DNA from 3 places in the Enterobacter sp. SA187 genome. Region 2 is predicted to be linked to each of the others. Evidence: predicted binding sites of a transcription regulator. Region 2 holds the regulator's gene; each other region holds the start of a gene.
The links. The regulator PurR, encoded in region 2, represses purine synthesis genes. The targets are predictions, from matches to a motif close to CANGCAAACGTTTGCNTG.
Positions count from the first base shown of each region.

Region 1: BMF08_RS10370 (nucleoside-specific channel-forming protein Tsx) is a predicted target of PurR. The motif match lies at 1,817-1,834, and genes of this name have one in related genera.
Region 3: pyrC (dihydroorotase) is a predicted target of PurR. The motif match lies at 3,799-3,816, and genes of this name have one in related genera.

Region 1 covers NZ_CP019113.1:2,183,606-2,189,781, reverse strand. Annotated here, with positions in the region: gene ribD (bifunctional diaminohydroxyphosphoribosylaminopyrimidine deaminase/5-amino-6-(5-phosphoribosylamino)uracil reductase RibD) at 1-549, opposite strand, end outside; gene nrdR (transcriptional regulator NrdR) at 554-1,003, opposite strand; gene BMF08_RS10375 (DUF3251 domain-containing protein) at 1,158-1,700, shown strand; gene BMF08_RS10370 (nucleoside-specific channel-forming protein Tsx) at 1,972-2,850, shown strand; gene secF (protein translocase subunit SecF) at 2,968-3,939, opposite strand; gene secD (protein translocase subunit SecD) at 3,950-5,797, opposite strand; gene yajC (preprotein translocase subunit YajC) at 5,825-6,157, opposite strand.
Region 2 covers NZ_CP019113.1:3,080,789-3,086,964, forward strand. Annotated here, with positions in the region: gene BMF08_RS14730 (riboflavin synthase subunit alpha) at 1-335, shown strand, start outside; gene cfa (cyclopropane fatty acyl phospholipid synthase) at 372-1,520, opposite strand; gene punC (purine nucleoside transporter PunC) at 1,821-3,005, opposite strand; gene punR (DNA-binding transcriptional activator PunR) at 3,119-4,030, shown strand; gene purR (HTH-type transcriptional repressor PurR) at 4,047-5,072, opposite strand; gene cydH (cytochrome bd-I oxidase subunit CydH) at 5,367-5,459, shown strand; gene BMF08_RS14760 (MFS transporter) at 5,632-6,176, shown strand, end outside.
Region 3 covers NZ_CP019113.1:2,894,809-2,900,984, reverse strand. Annotated here, with positions in the region: gene BMF08_RS13840 (Gfo/Idh/MocA family protein) at 1-244, opposite strand, end outside; gene rimJ (ribosomal protein S5-alanine N-acetyltransferase) at 321-905, opposite strand; gene mdtH (multidrug efflux MFS transporter MdtH) at 1,138-2,346, shown strand; gene grxB (glutaredoxin 2) at 2,411-3,058, shown strand; gene BMF08_RS13820 (lipoprotein) at 3,185-3,745, shown strand; gene pyrC (dihydroorotase) at 3,883-4,929, shown strand; gene dinI (DNA damage-inducible protein I) at 5,004-5,249, shown strand; gene bssS (biofilm formation regulator BssS) at 5,534-5,788, shown strand; gene solA (N-methyl-L-tryptophan oxidase) at 5,905-6,176, shown strand, end outside.

The DNA of each region.
Region 1 (6,176 bases), 900 kb from region 2:
CAGACGTTGCACATCGCGCCTTGCCTGCGGTGAGGTTATCCACTGGCTTTCGCCGCTGGCCATGGCGGTGCGGCCATCCAGCGACGCGCCCAGCTTCAGCTGCACATAAGGAAACCCGGTGCGCATACGTTTCAGAAAACCTTTATTAAGATTTTCCGCCTCGCTCATCATCAGCCCGTGGCTGACCTCAATGCCTTCCTGTTGCAGACGATACAGCCCGCGTCCGGCAACCTGCGGGTTGGGATCCTGCATCGCCGCCACCACACGAGACACGCCCGCGTTGATCAGCGCGTCGCAGCATGGCGGCGTGCGTCCGTGATGGCTACAGGGTTCCAGGGTGACATAGGCGGTGGCGCCACGCGCCTTTTCGCCCGCCATACGCAGGGCATGGACTTCAGCATGGGGTTCGCCCGCCCGCTGGTGATAGCCTTCGCCGACAATCTCGCCGTCTTTGACGATCACACAGCCGACGTTGGGATTAGGATGGGTGGTAAAACGCCCGCGTTGCGCCAGTTTCAGCGCGCGCGCCATGTACATCTCATCGTGCATGAGCTTAATCCTGTAAGCGGGCGATCTCTTCGCCAAATTCGCGGATGTCTTCGAAGCTGCGGTAAACCGAGGCGAAGCGGATATAGGCGACTTTATCGAGCTTTTTCAGCTGCTCCATCACCAGGTTGCCGATCATTTTGCTCGGCACTTCGCGCTCGCCGGTGGCGCGCAGCTGGGATTTGATATGATTCAGCGCCATTTCAACGTCATCGGCGCTTACCGGGCGTTTTTCCAGCGCGCGCAGCATGCCGTTACGCAGTTTTTCTTCGTTAAAGGGCTCGCGGATCTCGTTGCTTTTCACCACGCGTGGCATCACCAGTTCTGCCACCTCAAAAGTGGTGAAGCGTTCATTACACACCAGACACTGACGGCGGCGGCGCACGGACGACCCTTCACCGACCAGGCGGGAGTCAATTACTTTGGTATCCACGGCTAAACAGAATGGGCAATGCATACGGCGTCCTGACGTTAAAATTAGCTGAAATCTATTTTAACCTGATCTGCCGTGACAACAAAGGCAAGACCGCTTTTGAGATAAAGGATCGATGGCAAGCCGGTTCGTGCAGGCTACTATTACAGGCAATGCTCTTTGCAAGGAAACCAACACGATGACAAGACGTTACCTGAAAATTTTGCTGGTCGGCAGCCTGTTTACCCTCAGCGCCTGCGCGCAGCAGAGCGAAGTCCGCCAGTTGCATCAAAGTGTCAGCACGCTTAACAAAGAAATGAGTAAGCTGAATCAGGAGACGGTGAAAATCACCCAGCAAAATGCGCTGAACGCCAAATCCAGCAGCGGTGTGTACCTGTTGCCGGGCGCGAATACCCCTGCCCTTCTGCACAGCCAGATCGGTATGCTGAAGATGTCGCTGGTGAACATCGCGCCTGATGCGAACGGCACGCGCGTGACGCTGCGCATTCAGGGCGAATCGAACGATCCGCTGCCAGCGTTTAGCGGTACGGTGGAATGGGGTCAGATCCAGGGCACCACCAACGATTATCAGGAAGTGAACGTGCAAAACCAGCTGATTAACGCCCCGGCCAGCACCCTGGCGCCGAGCGACGTTGATCTGCCGCTGCAGCTTAACGGCATCACGCCGGACCAGCTGGGCTTTGTACGCGTCCACGATATTCAGCCCGCCACCAATCAGTGATCCTGTTTAAGGGCGAGCCTCTCGCCCTTTTCCCTCCCCTACCGCCTTTTTCCACGAAATATTTGCAAGACAGATGAATCTCAGTACAATCCCTGCGTTTTATATACGCAAACGTGAACGCAATCGATTACGTGCGTAATGGATATGTGAAACAACACATATTTTTGTGAGCATGGATACTTATAATAGGCTCGCTGAAATACGAAACATTTAGAAACTCAATACGCGCGTTCTTTCGCTCCCGCAAGGGAACCTAATCAGTGGCTAAACTATGAAAAAAACATTACTCGTCGCCGGTGCAGCACTGGCTCTCTCCTCCTCATTCGCAGTCAATGCGGCAGAAAATGACAAGCCGGAGTTCGTTTCCGACTGGTGGCACCAGAGCGTGAACGTGGTAGGCAGCTATCACACCCGTTTTGGACCGCAGATCCGTAACGATACCTACCTGGAATATGAAGCATTTGCCAAAAAAGACTGGTTTGATTTCTATGGTTACCTGGATGCACCGGTATTCTTCGGTGGTAACACCGATGCCCGCGGGATCTGGAACCATGGTTCGCCGCTGTTTATGGAAATCGAACCGCGTTTCTCTATCGATAAGCTGACCGGCGCCGATCTGAGCTTCGGTCCGTTTAAAGAGTGGTATTTCGCGAACAACTACATCTACGACATGGGCCGCAACGCCTCTGGTCGTCAGAGCACCTGGTACATGGGTCTGGGTACCGACATCGATACCGGCCTGCCGATGAGCCTGTCACTGAACGTGTATGCGAAATACCAGTGGCAGAACTACCTGGCGGAAAACGAAAACGAGTGGGACGGCTACCGTTTCAAAGTGAAATACTTCGTGCCGATCACCCAACTGTGGGGCGGTAACCTGAGCTACATCGGCTTCACCAACTTTGACTGGGGCTCAGACCTGGGCGATAAGAGCAGCTATGCGATGAACGGCATCAAGCAGCGTACCAACGACTCCATCGCCTCCAGCCACATTCTGTCCCTGAGCTACGATCACTGGCACTACTCGGTAGTAGCGCGTTACTGGCACAACGGCGGTCAGTGGAATGATGATGCAGACCTGGTATGGATGAAAGAAAACGTCCGCTCTACCGGCTGGGGTGGTTACCTGGTGGCAGGTTATAACTTCTGATTTGTCTGTCAGCCCCATCGAAAAGCCAGCTTAACCGCTGGCTTTTTTTTGCCCGTAAAACGCAGGCGAAAAAAAACCGCAGCGCTGAGGCTGCGGTTTTCAACGCAGAGCGTCGGTTTACGGCAGAATTGACGGTTGGTCCGCGCCTTCTTTCTCGACTTTCTGCACCAGCAGGTGTTCACGCTTCATGCCCAGCTTCAGCGCCAGCGCTGACGCGACATAAATCGACGATGCAGTACCGATGGACACACCGATCAGCATGGTCAGCGAGAAGCCCTGCAGCATGGCGCCGCCAAAGAGGTAGAGCATCAGGATCACCACTAAGGTGGTTCCTGAAGTGATCAACGTCCTGTGCAGCGTCTGGGTCAGGGACACGTTAAAGATTTCGTACGGCGTTCCGCGGCGGATCTTGCGGAAGTTTTCACGAATACGGTCCGATACCACGATGCTGTCGTTCAGCGAGTAACCGATCACCGACATCAGCGAGGCGACAATCGTCAGATCCACTTCGATATGGAACAGCGACAGTACGCCCATGGTGATGATGACGTCGTGCGCCAGCGCGATAACCACACCGGCCGCCAGACGCCACTCAAAGCGGAAGCCGACGTAAACCAGGATGGAAATCAGCGCCACCATCAGCGCCATCGCGCCGGTCTGCGCCAGGTCTGCACCCACGCTCGGGCCGACGAACTCGATACGTTTCACCGCGGCATTCTGGCTGGTCGCTTCGTTAATCACGCTCACGACCTTGCTGCCCAGCACCTGACCACCGGTTTCACCCTCGGCAGGCGGCATACGCACCATGATGTCGCGGCTGCTGCCAAAGTTCTGCAACAGCGGATCGGCAAAGCCGGCTTTTTCCAGCGCTTCACGCATCTGATCCATATCGGCCGGTTTTTCCAGCGAGATTTCGATAACCGTACCGCCGGTAAAATCCAGACCCCAGTTAAAGCCTTTCACGCCAATAATGATAATTGACAGGATCAGCAGAAAACCGGAGATACCGAAGGCCCAGTAATCCCAGCGCATAAAGTCCCAGACTCTACGGCCGTGGTTCAATTGTTCAACAGTATATTCCTGTGCCACAACGCACTCCTCAGATAGACAGCTTGTTGATGCGTTTGCCGCCGTACAACAGGTTTACGATGGCACGGGTGCCGACGATCGCGGTAAACATTGACGTCGCCACACCGATACCGGTAGTAATGGCGAAGCCTTTAATGGCCCCGGTGCCTACGGCATACAGGATGATGACCTTAATAAGCGTCGTGACGTTGGCGTCAAAAATGGAGCTGAACGCGCCGCGATAACCTTCGTCAATCGCCTGCTGAACGCTACGCCCGTTGCTCAGCTCTTCTTTGATACGTTCGTTTATCAGTACGTTCGCATCCACCGCTACCGCAAGGGTTAAGACGATCCCCGCGATACCCGGCATGGTCAGCGTCGCCCCTGGCAGCAGGGACATGATGCCGACAATCAGCACCAGGTTGGCGATCAGTGCCGTGGTGGCGATCAGGCCAAACTTCTTATAGAAGAACAGCATGAAGATGATGGAGACCGCCAGACCCGCCAGACAGGCTTCCAGACCCTGGGTGATGTTCTGCATCCCTAAGGTCGGGCCAATGGTACGTTCTTCAACGATCTGAATCGGCGCAATCAACGCACCCGCACGCAGCAGCAGCGACAGCTGACGCGCTTCGTTAGGGTTATTGATGCCGGTAATACGGAAGCTGTTGCCGAGGCGCGACTGGATGTTGGCGACGTTAATCACCTCTTCCTGTTTCACCAGTACGGAACGACCGTTCGCATCTTTTTTACCGCTGTCTTTGTACTCCACAAACAGGGTCGCCATCGGTTTGCCGATGTTGTCCTTGGTGAAGTTAGACATGATGTTGCCACCTGCGCTGTCGAGCGAAATGTTAACCTGCGGCTGGTTGTACTCATCCTGGCTGGAAGTGGAGTCGGTGATATGGTCACCGGTCAGGATCACGCGTTTGTACAGCACAACCGGCTGGCCTTCGCGCATCTGTTTCACTTCTGAATCACCCGGTACACGGCCAGACGCCGCCGCCGACTGATCGACGTTGGTGTTCACCAGACGGAATTCGAGGGTCGCAGTCGCGCCAAGAATTTCCTTCGCACGCGCGGTGTCCTGAATACCCGGCAGTTCAACCACGATGCGGTCAGCGCCCTGACGCTGTACCAGCGGCTCGGCGACACCCAGTTGGTTGACACGGTTACGCAGGATGTTGATGTTCTGCTGTACCGCATATTCACGCGCTTCGCTCAAACGCGCATCGGTCATGACCGCGCGCAGGGCGTTGCCGCTCTGGCTGGTGATCACCATGTCGCGGTGACGGGCAGTCAGGTAAGTAATCGCCTGATCGCGCGCTGCGCTGTCGCGGAACACAATGCTCACGCCATAGTTATCTTCCTTACGCACGTTGGTGTAAGGAATGCCTTTTTCGCGTAAATCGCTACGCAGGCTGTCGGTATTTTGTTCCTGCAGTTTGCCGAGCGCGGTGTCCATATCCACTTCCATCAGGAAGTGCACGCCACCACGCAGATCCAGACCGAGTTTCATCGGCTCTGCTTTGATGGAGGATAACCAGCGCGGAGTAGCAGGTGCAAGGTTCAGCGCCACGACATATTTGTCACCCAACAGGCTGAGCAGCGCTTCACGCGCGCGCAGCTGCGTATCGGTGGAGTCGAAACGCGCAAGAATAGCGCCCTCTTCCAGTGCCACAGACTTAGCAGTGATTTTTTCTTGTTTTAAGGTGTTCTGGACCTGGATCAGCGTTTGCTCACTGGCGGCGACGCCGCGCGCACCAGTGATCTGAACTGCCGGATCCTCACCATACAGGTTGGGAAGTGCGTATAGCAGGCCGACGATAATCACGACGACCAGCATGATGTACTTCCACAAAGGATAACGGTTTAACACGGCACTTCCCTTTGGGAAAACGAAAGATTACAGCGCCTTCATCGTGCCTTTCGGCAGAACGGCAGCTACGAAGTCACGTTTGATAACCACTTCAGTGGTGTCATTCAGGGCGATAGCAATGTAGCCAGTTTCCGCTACTTTGGTCACGCGACCCACCAGGCCACCGTTGGTCAGCACTTCATCGCCTTTAGCGATGGAGTTCATCAGATTCTTGTGCTCTTTGGTACGTTTCTGCTGTGGGCGCAGGATCATGAAATAGAAGATCAGACCAAATACAACCAGCATCAGGATCAAAGACATCGGGCTGCCCTGCGCCGGTGCGCCCGTTGCTGCTACGGCATCAGAAATAAAAAAGCTCATTCAAATTCCCTCATTATTA
Region 2 (6,176 bases):
CGGGGCATATTATCACTACCGCGGAAGTGGTTAAGATCCTGGCGTCAGAAAATAATCGTCAGATCTGGTTTAAAGTCCAGGATCCGACGCTGATGAAGTATATTCTTTATAAAGGATTTATCGGTATTGACGGTATTAGCCTGACGGTAGGCGAGGTGACGCCGACGCGCTTTTGCGTGCACCTGATCCCGGAAACGCTGGAGCGCACCACGCTCAGCAGCAAAAAACTGGGCAGCCGCGTCAATATCGAAATCGATCCCCAGACCCAGGCGGTGGTGGACACCGTCGAACGCGTGATGGCGGCCCGGGTGGTGGTGGTCGAGCGCGACGAGTAAATCCCACAAAAAACCCCGGCAAGCCGGGGTTTTTTATCAACGCGCCACGCGCAGGCCGTTTTCCACGCCCCGGCTGAACACCACCTGCCAGAGCTGAATATCCCGCGCGCGGAACGCCCCCGCACAGGCATTGAGATAGTAGCTGAACATCCTTCTGAAACGGTCTGAATAATTGCCGGCAATCTCCGGCCAGGCGGCCTGAAAACGGCTATGCCAGGCCATCAGCGTTTTATCATAATCCGAACCGAAGTTATGCCAGTCTTCCATCACAAAATGCGGCTCGCTGGCGGTGGCGATCTGCCGCACCGACGGCAGACAGCCGTTAGGGAAGATGTACTTATTGATCCAGGGATCGACGTGGTGGTCGGTTTTATTCGAGCCGATAGTGTGCAGTAAAAACAGGCCGTCAGGTTTCAGATTGCGATCGACAACCTCAAAATAGGTGGCGTAGTTTTTAGGACCAACGTGTTCGAACATGCCGACAGAGACGATGCGGTCAAACTGCTCGTTAAGATCGCGATAATCCTGGAGCAAAATAGTCACATCGAGATCCTGACAGCGTTCCTGCGCCATTTTTTGCTGTTCCGCAGAAATCGTCACGCCCACCACGCTGACGTCATAATGCTGCGCCATGTACTGCGCAAGCCCACCCCAGCCACAGCCGATGTCGAGCACACGCATTCCGGGCTGGAGCTGTAACTTTTCGCAAATCAGTTTTAGCTTGGCAAGCTGGGCGTCTGCCAGCGTCGTGGCATCCTTCCAGTAGGCGCAAGAGTATTGCATTTGCGGATCCAGCATGCGGCTGAACAGATCATTACCCAAATCGTAATGCTCTTTGCCGACGATCCATGCCCGGCGCTTGCTCTGCAAATTAAATAATCTGGCGCCCGCTATACGCAGCGTATCTTTGAGATGGTGCGGTAGCTGGTTTTCAAGACCGGCGCGCAGAACGTTGTTGAAGAAAATGTCCAGCCGCTCGCAATCCCACCAGCCGTCCATATAACTTTCACCCAGCCCCAGCGATCCTTCCTGCAGCACGCGTTTAAAAAAATGAGGATTTTTGACCTGAATATCTACCGGGGACGAACCGTTGATTGTGATCCCCGCCCGGCCAAGCAGTTCGCTTACGATACGAAACCAGTCATCATCCCGTATGTTAACGTCTTCTATGCACGATGAACTCATAGCTTCTCCATCACCTGTATGTGATCAGAACCTTCAAACAGCGTAGTCGCTTTTTAGGGTTTGTGAGAAATCTCACGGAATGGTCCGCGAGCCAGAAATCCGACGTAGAACAGAGGAAGGGAGATTACCCTTGCCGTAAAGGCCGTCCGTGGTGAGAGAGGCGTCATCCTGCGCCTGTTACTGCATAATATTTATCGTAATTATATGTGCCGGAAATGAGTATAGGCCTCAGATCCGGCAGATACAATAGTAAATTCTTAGCAACCTAATCACTGATTTGTAACATAGTTGCACGGTGAACTATGCAGAGGCGGTTTCAGCATTCGCGTCTGTTACACCATGACGCTGCATCCGGTAACCGGCAGCGGCCAGTAACACGGTGATCAGCATTACGCTGGTGGTGGTCAACAGCGGCGTGCCGATAAGCGCGGACACTACCAGACTGGCAAGGAAACAGAGCCCCAGTTGCAGGGTATTTTGCAACGCCGCCGCGCGTCCGGTCGCCTGCGGGAACGGGCGCAGCGCCTGGGCCACCACAATGGGATAGATGGCGCCGTTCGCCATTGCCATCACGCAGAAGGGCACCAGCAGCGCCGTGAGAGATTGACCCGCCACCAGCCCGGCTATCCAGGTACCCGCCACGCTCAGACCGTAGAACACCAGCAGCCACGGCAGTAACTTTTTACCCTGCCACTTTTGCAGCGCCGCGCGGCATCCATAGCCGCCGATCAGAAAGGCGATGGTTTGCGGTACATAGCTCAGGCCAATGGCCGCCGGGCCGTAGCCCATTTCGCTGAGGATAAAGGGCGAGCCGGTCAGCCAGGCGAAGAAGCTGGCGGAGCAGGCGGCGTAGATCAGCACGTTACCGCGGTAATCCCGGGAACGGAGCAGGGTGGCAAAGGTCAGCGGCACGTCGCTGCTGGTGGTTTTTTTTACCACCGGCTTCAGGCGCAGCGCGGGCAGCATCAGCACCAGCGTAATGACAAACAGCGTCATAAAAATCATTTGCCAGGAAAAATGCGCGAGGATCCAGCTGCCCAGCAGCGGCGCAAGGGCCGGAGAGAGACCCACCAGCGGCATAATGGTGGCGAAGATACGATTAGTGCGGTGCGCCGGATAGTGATCCGTCACCAGCGCCTGCCAGGTGACGGCGGCAGCGCAGACGCCGATCGCCTGGATAAAACGCAGCACCAGCAGCCAGGTGGCGTCGCGCACCCACAGCATGCCCAGACAGCCGACGGCAAAGAGCGCCAGACCGCTTAACAGCACCGGGCGGCGACCATAAGTATCGGACAGCGGACCCCACGCCAGTTGCGCAACCGCAAATCCGGCTAAAAACAGACTCAGGCTGGCGCTGACGGCAGCCGCCGGGGTTTGTAGATCATTCTGAATAACGGCGAAGGCGGGTAAATACATATCTGTAGCCAGAAAGCCCAGTACGCTTAACCCCGCCAGCCAGACTAAAAATCCTTTTCCAGGTTTCATGTCACGTTCTCTTGTTTTGGCAGGTGAGCAGAGCGGCAGAGTGTAGGGAGTGCAATGACGGTTGTGAAACGCTAATATTTGCACATTGCATTCAAAAAATTTGCAGGCAGAACATGTGGTCAGAATATTCACTGGAAGTGGTTGATGCGGTGGCACGAACCGGCAGCTTCAGCGCCGCGGCGCAGGAACTCCACCGGGTCCCATCGGCGGTTAGCTATACGGTGCGGCAACTGGAAGAGTGGCTGGCGGTGCCGCTGTTTGAGCGCCGTCACCGTGACGTGGTGCTTACCCCGGCCGGGCGCTGGTTTTTAAAGGAAGGGCGATCTGTTATCAAAAAAATGCAGATCACCCGTCAGCAGTGTCAGCAGATCGCCAACGGCTGGCGGGGGCAGTTATCCATCGCGGTGGACAATATCGTTAAGCCCGAACGTAGCAGGCAAATGATCGTCGATTTCTACCGCCACTTTCAGGATGTGGAGCTGATCGTCTTTCAGGAAGTATTCAACGGCGTGTGGGACGCGCTGGCGGATGGCCGCGTGGAACTGGCGATTGGGGCGACCCAGGCGGTGCCGGTGGGCGGGCGCTACGCCTTCCGGGATATGGGGAAATTGAGCTGGAAGTGCGTGGTATCCCGTGAACACCCGCTGGCGGCGATGGACGGGCCGCTGAGCGATGACACCTTGCGCAACTGGCCGTCGCTGGTGCGCGAAGACACCTCCCGCTCGCTGCCGAAGCGTATCACCTGGCTGCTGGATAACCAGCGGCGCATCGTCGCGCCCGACTGGGAATCCTCGGCGGCCTGTCTGTCGGCGGGATTGTGTATCGGCATGGTACCGGCGCATTTTGCCAGGCCCTGGCTTGATCGCGGAGAGTGGGTGGCGCTGCCGCTTGAAAACCCCTTCCCGGACGCCGCCTGTTGCCTGACGTGGCAGCAAAAGGACAATTCGCCCGCCTTAAGCTGGCTGCTCGATTATTTAGGAGACAGCGAGACGCTGAATAAAGAGTGGTTGCGGGAGCCAGAGTGACTGGCTCCCGGCAGGCTTAACGGCGGTAGTCGCGGAACGGGCCGTCGGCGACCGAGCGGCGTTCGATGAGACGCGGGTGCACCTCAATGGACTGCGACTCTTCACGCTTGCTGACGATCCTGTCCATCAGCATATTGAAGGCCGTTTCGCCCAGCGAATCTTTCGGCTGGTGAATGGTGGTCAGCGCCGGAGTGAAGAAACGCGCGTTGCGCACGTTGTCATAACCAATCAGCGACACGTCCTGCGGCACGCGCAGACCCATTTCATCAGCCCCGCAGAGCGCGCCCATCGCCATCACGTCGCCGCCGCAGAAGACTGCGGTCGGACGATGCGGCTGGGAGAGGATCTGCTGCATGGCGCGGTAGCCGGATTCCGGCTCAAAGTCGCCCTGCACGATCCAGTTTTCCGGCACCTTAATCAGCGCTTCTTCCATCGCTTTCATAAAGCCCGCCAGACGGCCCGCGCCGGTGTTACGCTCAAGCGGGCCCGGAATGACGCCGATTTCACGGTGGCCACGTTCGATCAGATAACGGCCCGCCATATAGCCGCCTTCAAAAGCGTTATCGATCACCGAATCGGTAAAGTCCGCTTTCGCTTCGCCCCAGTCCATCACCACCATCGGGATATGACGGTACTCTTCAAGCATGCGCAACAGCGGGTCCGGGTATTCAGAACACATCACCATCAGGCCGTCGACGCGCTTTTGCGCCATCATCGACAGATAAGCGCGCTGCTTTTCCAGGTTGTTCCAGGCGTTGCCGAGGATCAGGGTATAGCCCTTCTGGAAGCAGTTTTTCTCAACAGCTTCAATGATTTCGGCGAAGTAGGGCGCTTCGCTGCTGGTCGCCAGCAAGCCAATCGACTTGGTATGGTTAACCTTCAGACTGCGCGCCACCGCGCTTGGGGAATAATGCAGCTCTTTGATGGCTGCCCACACCGCGTTGCGCGTTTCTTCCGCAACAAAACGGGTTTTGTTAATAACATGTGATACGGTTGTAGTGGAAACGTTTGCGCGTTTCGCTACATCTTTAATTGTTGCCATTAGATCTCACTCCAGACCATATCTTAAACTCCTGATACTTCTACAGGTAAACGTTTGCCTTAAAAAACCCTTCGCACAACATTTTCAGGTTGCGATACGCCGGGAAAACAACACAGGACGTCAGGAGGGGTCAGTGGCCGGTACACGAATAAATTTAGCGTGGAATTCTGGCTGATCTTGATGAAAAGGGGAAGTCTAAAAATGGTTATCAATCTAAAACAGAGAAGATTTTTGCGTTTAACTGTGCAAAAATGAGCAATCTCACTTTTTGTGGGGGTTAACAAAGGAGAAAAAATGATGGATAGCAATCTGAAGTATTCGCTGTTTACTACCGTAATCGTGCTCAGCCTGATCGTTGCTGGCGCAATGACTGCCGCTTTTAATTGATCCAGAGCAGGGAGAGCGCTCTCCCTCTCTTTTTCATTCCCGCCGATTGTTATCAAATTTGCAATAATCTTTTGTCACTTCATTAACTTCTGTTTTTTTGTGATTAATGTCATGCTTTTGACTTCACCGCGGGGCGCTCTGTACGCCATCGCATTACTGGAGTCATGTAATAATGAAGATAAATTTTCCCCTGCTGTCACTGGCAATCGGGGCTTTTGGGATAGGTACAACTGAATTTTCACCCATGGGATTGCTGCCGGTAATCGCCCGTGGCGTTGACGTCTCGATCCCTGCCGCCGGCATGCTGATCAGCGCCTATGCGATCGGCGTGATGGTGGGCGCCCCCCTGATGACGCTGCTGCTGTCGCATCGCGCCCGTCGTAACGCGCTGATCTTCCTGATGGCGATTTTCACCCTCGGTAATGTACTGTCGGCCATTGCGCCGGATTACACCACGCTGCTGTTATCGCGCATTATCACCAGTCTTAACCACGGCGCCTTCTTTGGCCTGGGTTCAGTGGTGGCCGCAAGCGTGGTACCGAAACATAAACAGGCCAGCGCCGTGGCGACCATGTTTATGGGACTGACCATCGCCAATATCGGCGGCGTTCCAGCGGCCACCTGGCTTGGGGAAACCATCGGCTGGCGGATGTCCTTCCTCGCCACCGCAGGTCTTGGCGTGGTGTCGATGTTAAGCCTGTTCTTCTCCCTGCCGAA
Region 3 (6,176 bases), 190 kb from region 2:
CGCTGACCACTGCATAATGTGAAGCGGTCGAGGTATGCACAAAGACCGCATCGCACTGGCTGGCAAGATGCGCCAGCGAGTCGGCATAGGGCAGACGCCAGCTTTCACATACCGGCAGCGCTTTTTCCCGCGTCGGCGACCAGGCCGCCTGTAACGTCCAGTCCGTTGCCGCCGCCAGCACCGGCAGCCAGGCTTTTTGCGCGATGCCGCCAAGCCCTACCACACCAATTCGTAATCGGCTCACTTCATTCTCCCGTCTGTGTGAGTAATGGATACGGAGGCTAAAGCGGCCTCGTTGTTCAGCAGATGATGCATAATCGTCAACGCCCTGCGGTCCAGTCGGTGGCCGTTAACGCCGTCAGCACGTGATCGCGCCACTGGCCGTCAATCAGCAGATAGGCTTTGGCGTAGCCTTCCTTTTCAAAACCGAGACGCGCCAGCAAATCGCCGCTGCGTTTATTGTGCGGCATATAATTGGCCATGATGCGGTGCATATGCTGCGTGCGCTGCATATAGCGGATCGCCGCGCTTAAGGCTTCAAACATTAACCCCTGCCCCTGCCATTTCTGACCAATAGAGTAGCCGAGGTAGCAGGCGTGAAAGGATCCGCGTACGACGTTGGAAAAGTTCGCCACGCCGATGATCTCTTTTTCTTCGGGATCGAGCAGCGCAAAGTAAAAAGCGCTGCCCTGTTTATGGAATTCGTTGATCATGCCGAGGCGGGCCTGCCAGCCGGAAGGATAACAATGGCTGTCATCGCGGATCGGCTCCCAGGGTTTCAGAAACTGGCGATTTTCTGCGTAATAATCGGCCAGCCGCCAGGCATCACGCTCATGCACCAGACGCACTACCAGGCGATCGGTGGTCAGGCGTGCTTTAGGTACGTTACTGCGATAGCCAAACATCAATAACCACTCCTTCCGCTCACGTCTTGTTACCCCTTTTCCTTAACTATACCTGCGCAATGCCGGTCTGTGAAAACAGCAACATACCATTTTCTGCGCCGGAATGGAGTTTCGATGAAGGTCATCAATCAAAGCGGTGGTTTGATGAAAAAATATTGTCGCTGCGGCGGGTGGGAAAATGCTGCGCCACCCCGCAGAATAAGCGGGTGATTTTTTGTTCCCCGGAGGGGAGATGTCCCGCGTATCGCAGGCACGGAGCATGGGTAAATATTTCCTGCTAATCGACAATATGCTGGTGGTGCTGGGCTTCTTTGTCGTCTTCCCGCTTATCTCTATTCGTTTTGTCGATCAGCTTGGCTGGGCGGCGCTGATGGTTGGTATTGCCCTCGGCCTGCGTCAGTTTGTCCAGCAGGGGCTGGGGATTTTCGGCGGCGCGGTGGCGGATCGCTTTGGCGCCAAGCCGATGATCGTCACCGGTATGCTGCTGCGCGCCGCCGGATTTGCCGCCATGGCGGTGGCGCATGAACCCTGGCTGCTGTGGTTTTCCTGCATTCTTTCCGGGCTTGGCGGAACGCTGTTCGATCCGCCGCGCTCGGCGCTGGTGGTCAAACTGGTGCGTCCCCGGCAGCGCGGCCGCTTTTTCTCGCTGCTGATGATGCAGGACAGCGCCGGGGCGGTGATTGGCGCGCTGCTGGGAAGCTGGCTGTTGCAGTACGATTTTCGCCTGGTGTGCGCCACCGGCGCGGTGCTGTTTATCCTCTGCGCGGGCTTTAACGCCTGGCTGTTACCGGCGTGGAAGCTGTCGACGGTGAAAACGCCGGTGCGCGAAGGGCTACAGCGGGTGCTGCGCGATAAACGCTTTGTGACCTACGTGCTGACGCTGACCGGTTATTACATGCTGGCGGTCCAGGTGATGCTGATGCTGCCGATTATGGTCAACGATATCGCCGGATCCCCTGCCGCGGTGAAATGGATGTACGCCATTGAAGCCTGCCTGTCGCTGACCCTGCTCTATCCCATCGCCCGCTGGAGCGAGAAGCGTTTTCGCCTTGAGCATCGCCTGATGGCCGGGCTGCTGCTGATGTCGCTCAGCCTGTTGCCGGTAGGTATGGTCGGCTCGCTGCAACAGCTGTTTATGCTGATTTGTCTGTTTTATCTCGGCGCGATTATCGCCGAACCGGCGCGGGAAACCCTGGGGGCGGATCTGGCTGACGCCCGTGCGCGGGGCAGCTATATGGGCTTTAGTCGACTGGGGCTGGCTTTTGGCGGTGCGCTGGGTTACGCGGGCGGCGGCTGGCTGTTTGACGCCGGAAAACTGTCGGCGCAACCGGAGCTGCCCTGGCTGATGCTGGGGCTAATCGGTCTTGCCACCTTTGTTGCCTTGTGGTGGCAGTTCAGCCAGAAAAGCGCCCGCACAGAGGTGCCGGAGCCAGGCATCTGATTTGAAAGCCGCATTTTTCTCTTCCATACTGAAAGTGAGAACCACAATCATCTGGAGGAGAAACGTGAAGCTCTATATCTACGATCACTGTCCGTTCTGTCTTAAAGCCCGCATGATTTTCGGCCTGAAGAATCTCCCCGTCGAACTGAACGTGTTACTCAATGATGACGAAGCCACGCCGGTGCGTATGATTGGTCAGAAGATGGCGCCGATCCTGCAAAAGGACGACAGCCGCTATCTCCCGGAAAGCATGGATATCGTCCACTATGTTGATCAGCTTGACCACCAGCCGCTGCTCACTGGCGCGCAGAATCCGGCCATTGCCGACTGGCTGCGCAAGGTGAATGGCTATGTGAATCGCCTGCTGATCCCGCGCTTTGCCAAATCCCCCTTTGATGAGTTCGCCACGCCGGAAGCGCGCGCGTATTTTGTGGCGAAAAAGGAGGCGGCTATCGGCGATTTTGCGGAGCACCTCGCCCACTCCGCCGGGCTGGTTAAGAACATCAGCGACGACCTGCGGGCGCTGGATAAGCTCATCGTCAAGCCTAACGCCGTTAATGGCGAACTCTCTGAGGATGACATTCATCTCTTCCCGCTGCTGCGTAACCTGACGCTGGTGTCAGGCATCACCTGGCCGACCCGCGTGGCGGATTACCGCGACAATATGGCCAAACAGACGCAGATTAATCTGCTCTCATCCATGGCAATCTGAGCGTAACGGGACGGGTGCGAAAGCGCCCGTCATGCTTTTCGGTGTTTTCTGCTGGCATGTGCCGCACTGGTGCGGGATGCTCCTTTATGTCACGATTGGCATAAAGGTGTCATGTTGAGGAAACCGATGAAGAAGATAGTCTTAGCCGCCACGCTGATTGTGAGTGGTTTACTCGCCGGGTGTAATCCGTTAACCCAGTACACCGTAAGTGAGCAGGAAATTAATCAGGCGCTGCAAAAACGTAACGATTTCTCCCGCGATATTGGCGTGCCGGGCGTGGCGGACGCGCACATTGTGCTGCGTAATCTGAGCAGCGCGATTGGCCGCGAAGAGCCCAATAAAGTCACCCTTACCGGCGATGCGAATCTGGATATGAATTCCCTTTTCGGCAGCCAGAAGGCCACCATTGCGCTGAAGCTGAAAGCGCTGCCGGTTTTCAATAAAGAGAAAGGCGAAATCTACCTGCAGGAGATGGAAGTGGTGGATGCCACCGTCACGCCGCAGAAAATGCAGAGCGTCATTCAGACGCTGATGCCCTATCTTAACCAGTCGCTGCGTAACTACTTTAACCAGCAACCCGCCTATGTGCTGAGGGAAGATAGCAGCCAGGGGGAAGCGCTGGCGAAGAAATTCGCGAAAGGGCTTGAAGTCAAACCCGGCGAAATCGTCATCCCTTTTACTGACTAACCCAGGGGCGCCAGGCGCCCTTTTTTATGCGTCCTGTGCGGAAAAGGGATGCAAACGAAAACGTTTACGCCTATCCTTTGTGCCCGGCATAAAACCAGCCATCACTGACTGATTACCACGCAAGCCGGAGCGCACTCATGACAGCACAACCCCAGGTTTTGAAAATCCGCCGCCCAGACGACTGGCACATTCATCTTCGTGACGGCGATATGCTGAAAACGGTCGTGCCCTACACCAGTGAGCTGTATGGCCGGGCGATCATCATGCCGAACCTGGTGCCGCCCATCACTACCGTTGATGCCGCCATCGCCTATCGCCAGCGCATTCTCGACGCCGTCCCCGCCGGACATGATTTCACGCCATTAATGACCTGCTATCTGACCGATACGCTGGATCCGGACGAAATCGAACGCGGCTTTAACGAAAAGGTGTTTACCGCCGCCAAGCTTTACCCGGCTAACGCCACCACCAACTCCAGCCACGGCGTGACCAGCATTGACGCCATTATGCCGGTGCTGACGCGCATGGAAAAACTGGGCATGCCGCTGCTGGTGCACGGTGAAGTCACGCACGCGGATATTGATATTTTTGATCGGGAAGCGCGCTTTATCGACACCGTGATGGAGCCGCTGCGTCAGCGTCTGCCGGGTCTGAAAGTGGTGTTTGAACACATCACCACCAAAGATGCCGCCGACTATGTGCGCGACGGCAATGAGCTGCTGGCCGCCACCATCACGCCACAGCATTTGATGTTTAACCGCAACCATATGCTGGTGGGCGGCGTGCGCCCGCACCTGTACTGCCTGCCGATCCTAAAGCGTAATATCCACCAGCAGGCGCTGCGTGAACTGGTCGCCAGCGGTTTTACGCGCGCTTTCCTTGGCACCGACTCTGCCCCCCATGCCCGTCATCGTAAAGAAGCAAGCTGTGGCTGTGCGGGCTGCTTTAACGCGCCGACGGCGCTGGCAAGCTATGCCACGGTGTTTGAGGAGATGGGGGCGCTTGCGCACTTCGAAGCCTTCTGCTCGCTGAATGGTCCGCGTTTTTACGGCCTGCCGGTCAATGAGAGTTTTGTGGAGCTGGAGCGTCAGGAGGAGCAGGTGCCGGAAAGCATTGCCCTTACCGACGACACCCTGGTGCCCTTCCTCGCCGGAGAAACCGTGCGCTGGCGCGTGAAGCGTTAAAAATTCGCTGCCCCCTGTTGTAAATGCAGGGTAATGACTGTATAAATAACCAGTAAATTATACAGGGGGCTACTATGCGTATCGAAGTGACTATCGCCAGAACCACCGCCTTACCGCCGGGCGCTATTGATGCGCTGGCTCAGGAACTCTCCCGCCGCGTCTGTGACGACTATCCGCACAGCGAAGGCAAAGTTTCAGTACGTTTCGCCGCCGCCAACAGCCTGACGGTGTTCGGCGCGGCGAAAGAAGATAAAGACCGCGTCAGCGAAATTCTCCAGGAAACCTGGGAAAGCGCCGATGACTGGTTCAGACAGGATTAAACTACAACCTCACTAAGCAGTACCCTCATTGTTCTTCTTGCCGGGTCGCCCCGGCTTTTTTGCATTTTTTTCCGCCATTTCCTTATTGAAATCAGAGGATGGTGAAAAACAGCCCGTATCTCCTGCCCGTTTCTTTCAAAAAAATTTAAATAAAAAGACGGAATTGCCGATAGTTCTAATAATTAACGCATTCACGTTAATTATTGATATACTTAAGCTGCTTCAGAAAAACACGCATTGAACCTCAATAATCGTTGTATTCACGTACGCAAATGGGGGTTGAAATGGTTAAAAATAATGAAGTCATTCAAACTCATCCGCTCGTAGGGTGGGACATCAGCACCGTAGACAGTTACGATGCCATGATGCTGCGTTTGCACTATCAGACCCCAAGCCAGCCCGACCGTGATGACACTGAGGTCGGCCAGACGCTGTGGCTCACCACTGAAGTTGCCCGTCAGTTTATTTCGATTCTGGAAGCAGGGATCGCCAAGATCGAATCCGGTGACTATCAGGCAGATGAGTATCGCAGACACTAGATCGTGAGTATCTTCTGTCCTCCAGGCACCCATTCGGGTGCCTGATTTATTTCTGGCTTGTATATCCCATACAGGTTAATTACTCTCCTGCCTGAAGAATTTGCCAGGAGAGCGTAATGAAATATGACCTGATTATCGTCGGCAGCGGCTCTGTAGGGGCTGCGGCAGGCTACTATGCCACACGCGCCGGGCTGAATGTCCTGATGACCGACGCCTGGCTGCCGCCTCATCAGCACGGCAGCCATCATGGTGACACCCGCCTTATCCGCCACGCCTATGGTGAAGGCGAGAAATATGTTCCGCTGGTGCTGCGCGCCCAGAGCCTGTGGGATGAGCTTGCCGCTGACAGCGGTGAAGCGGTCTTTGAACGCACCGGCGTCATCAACCT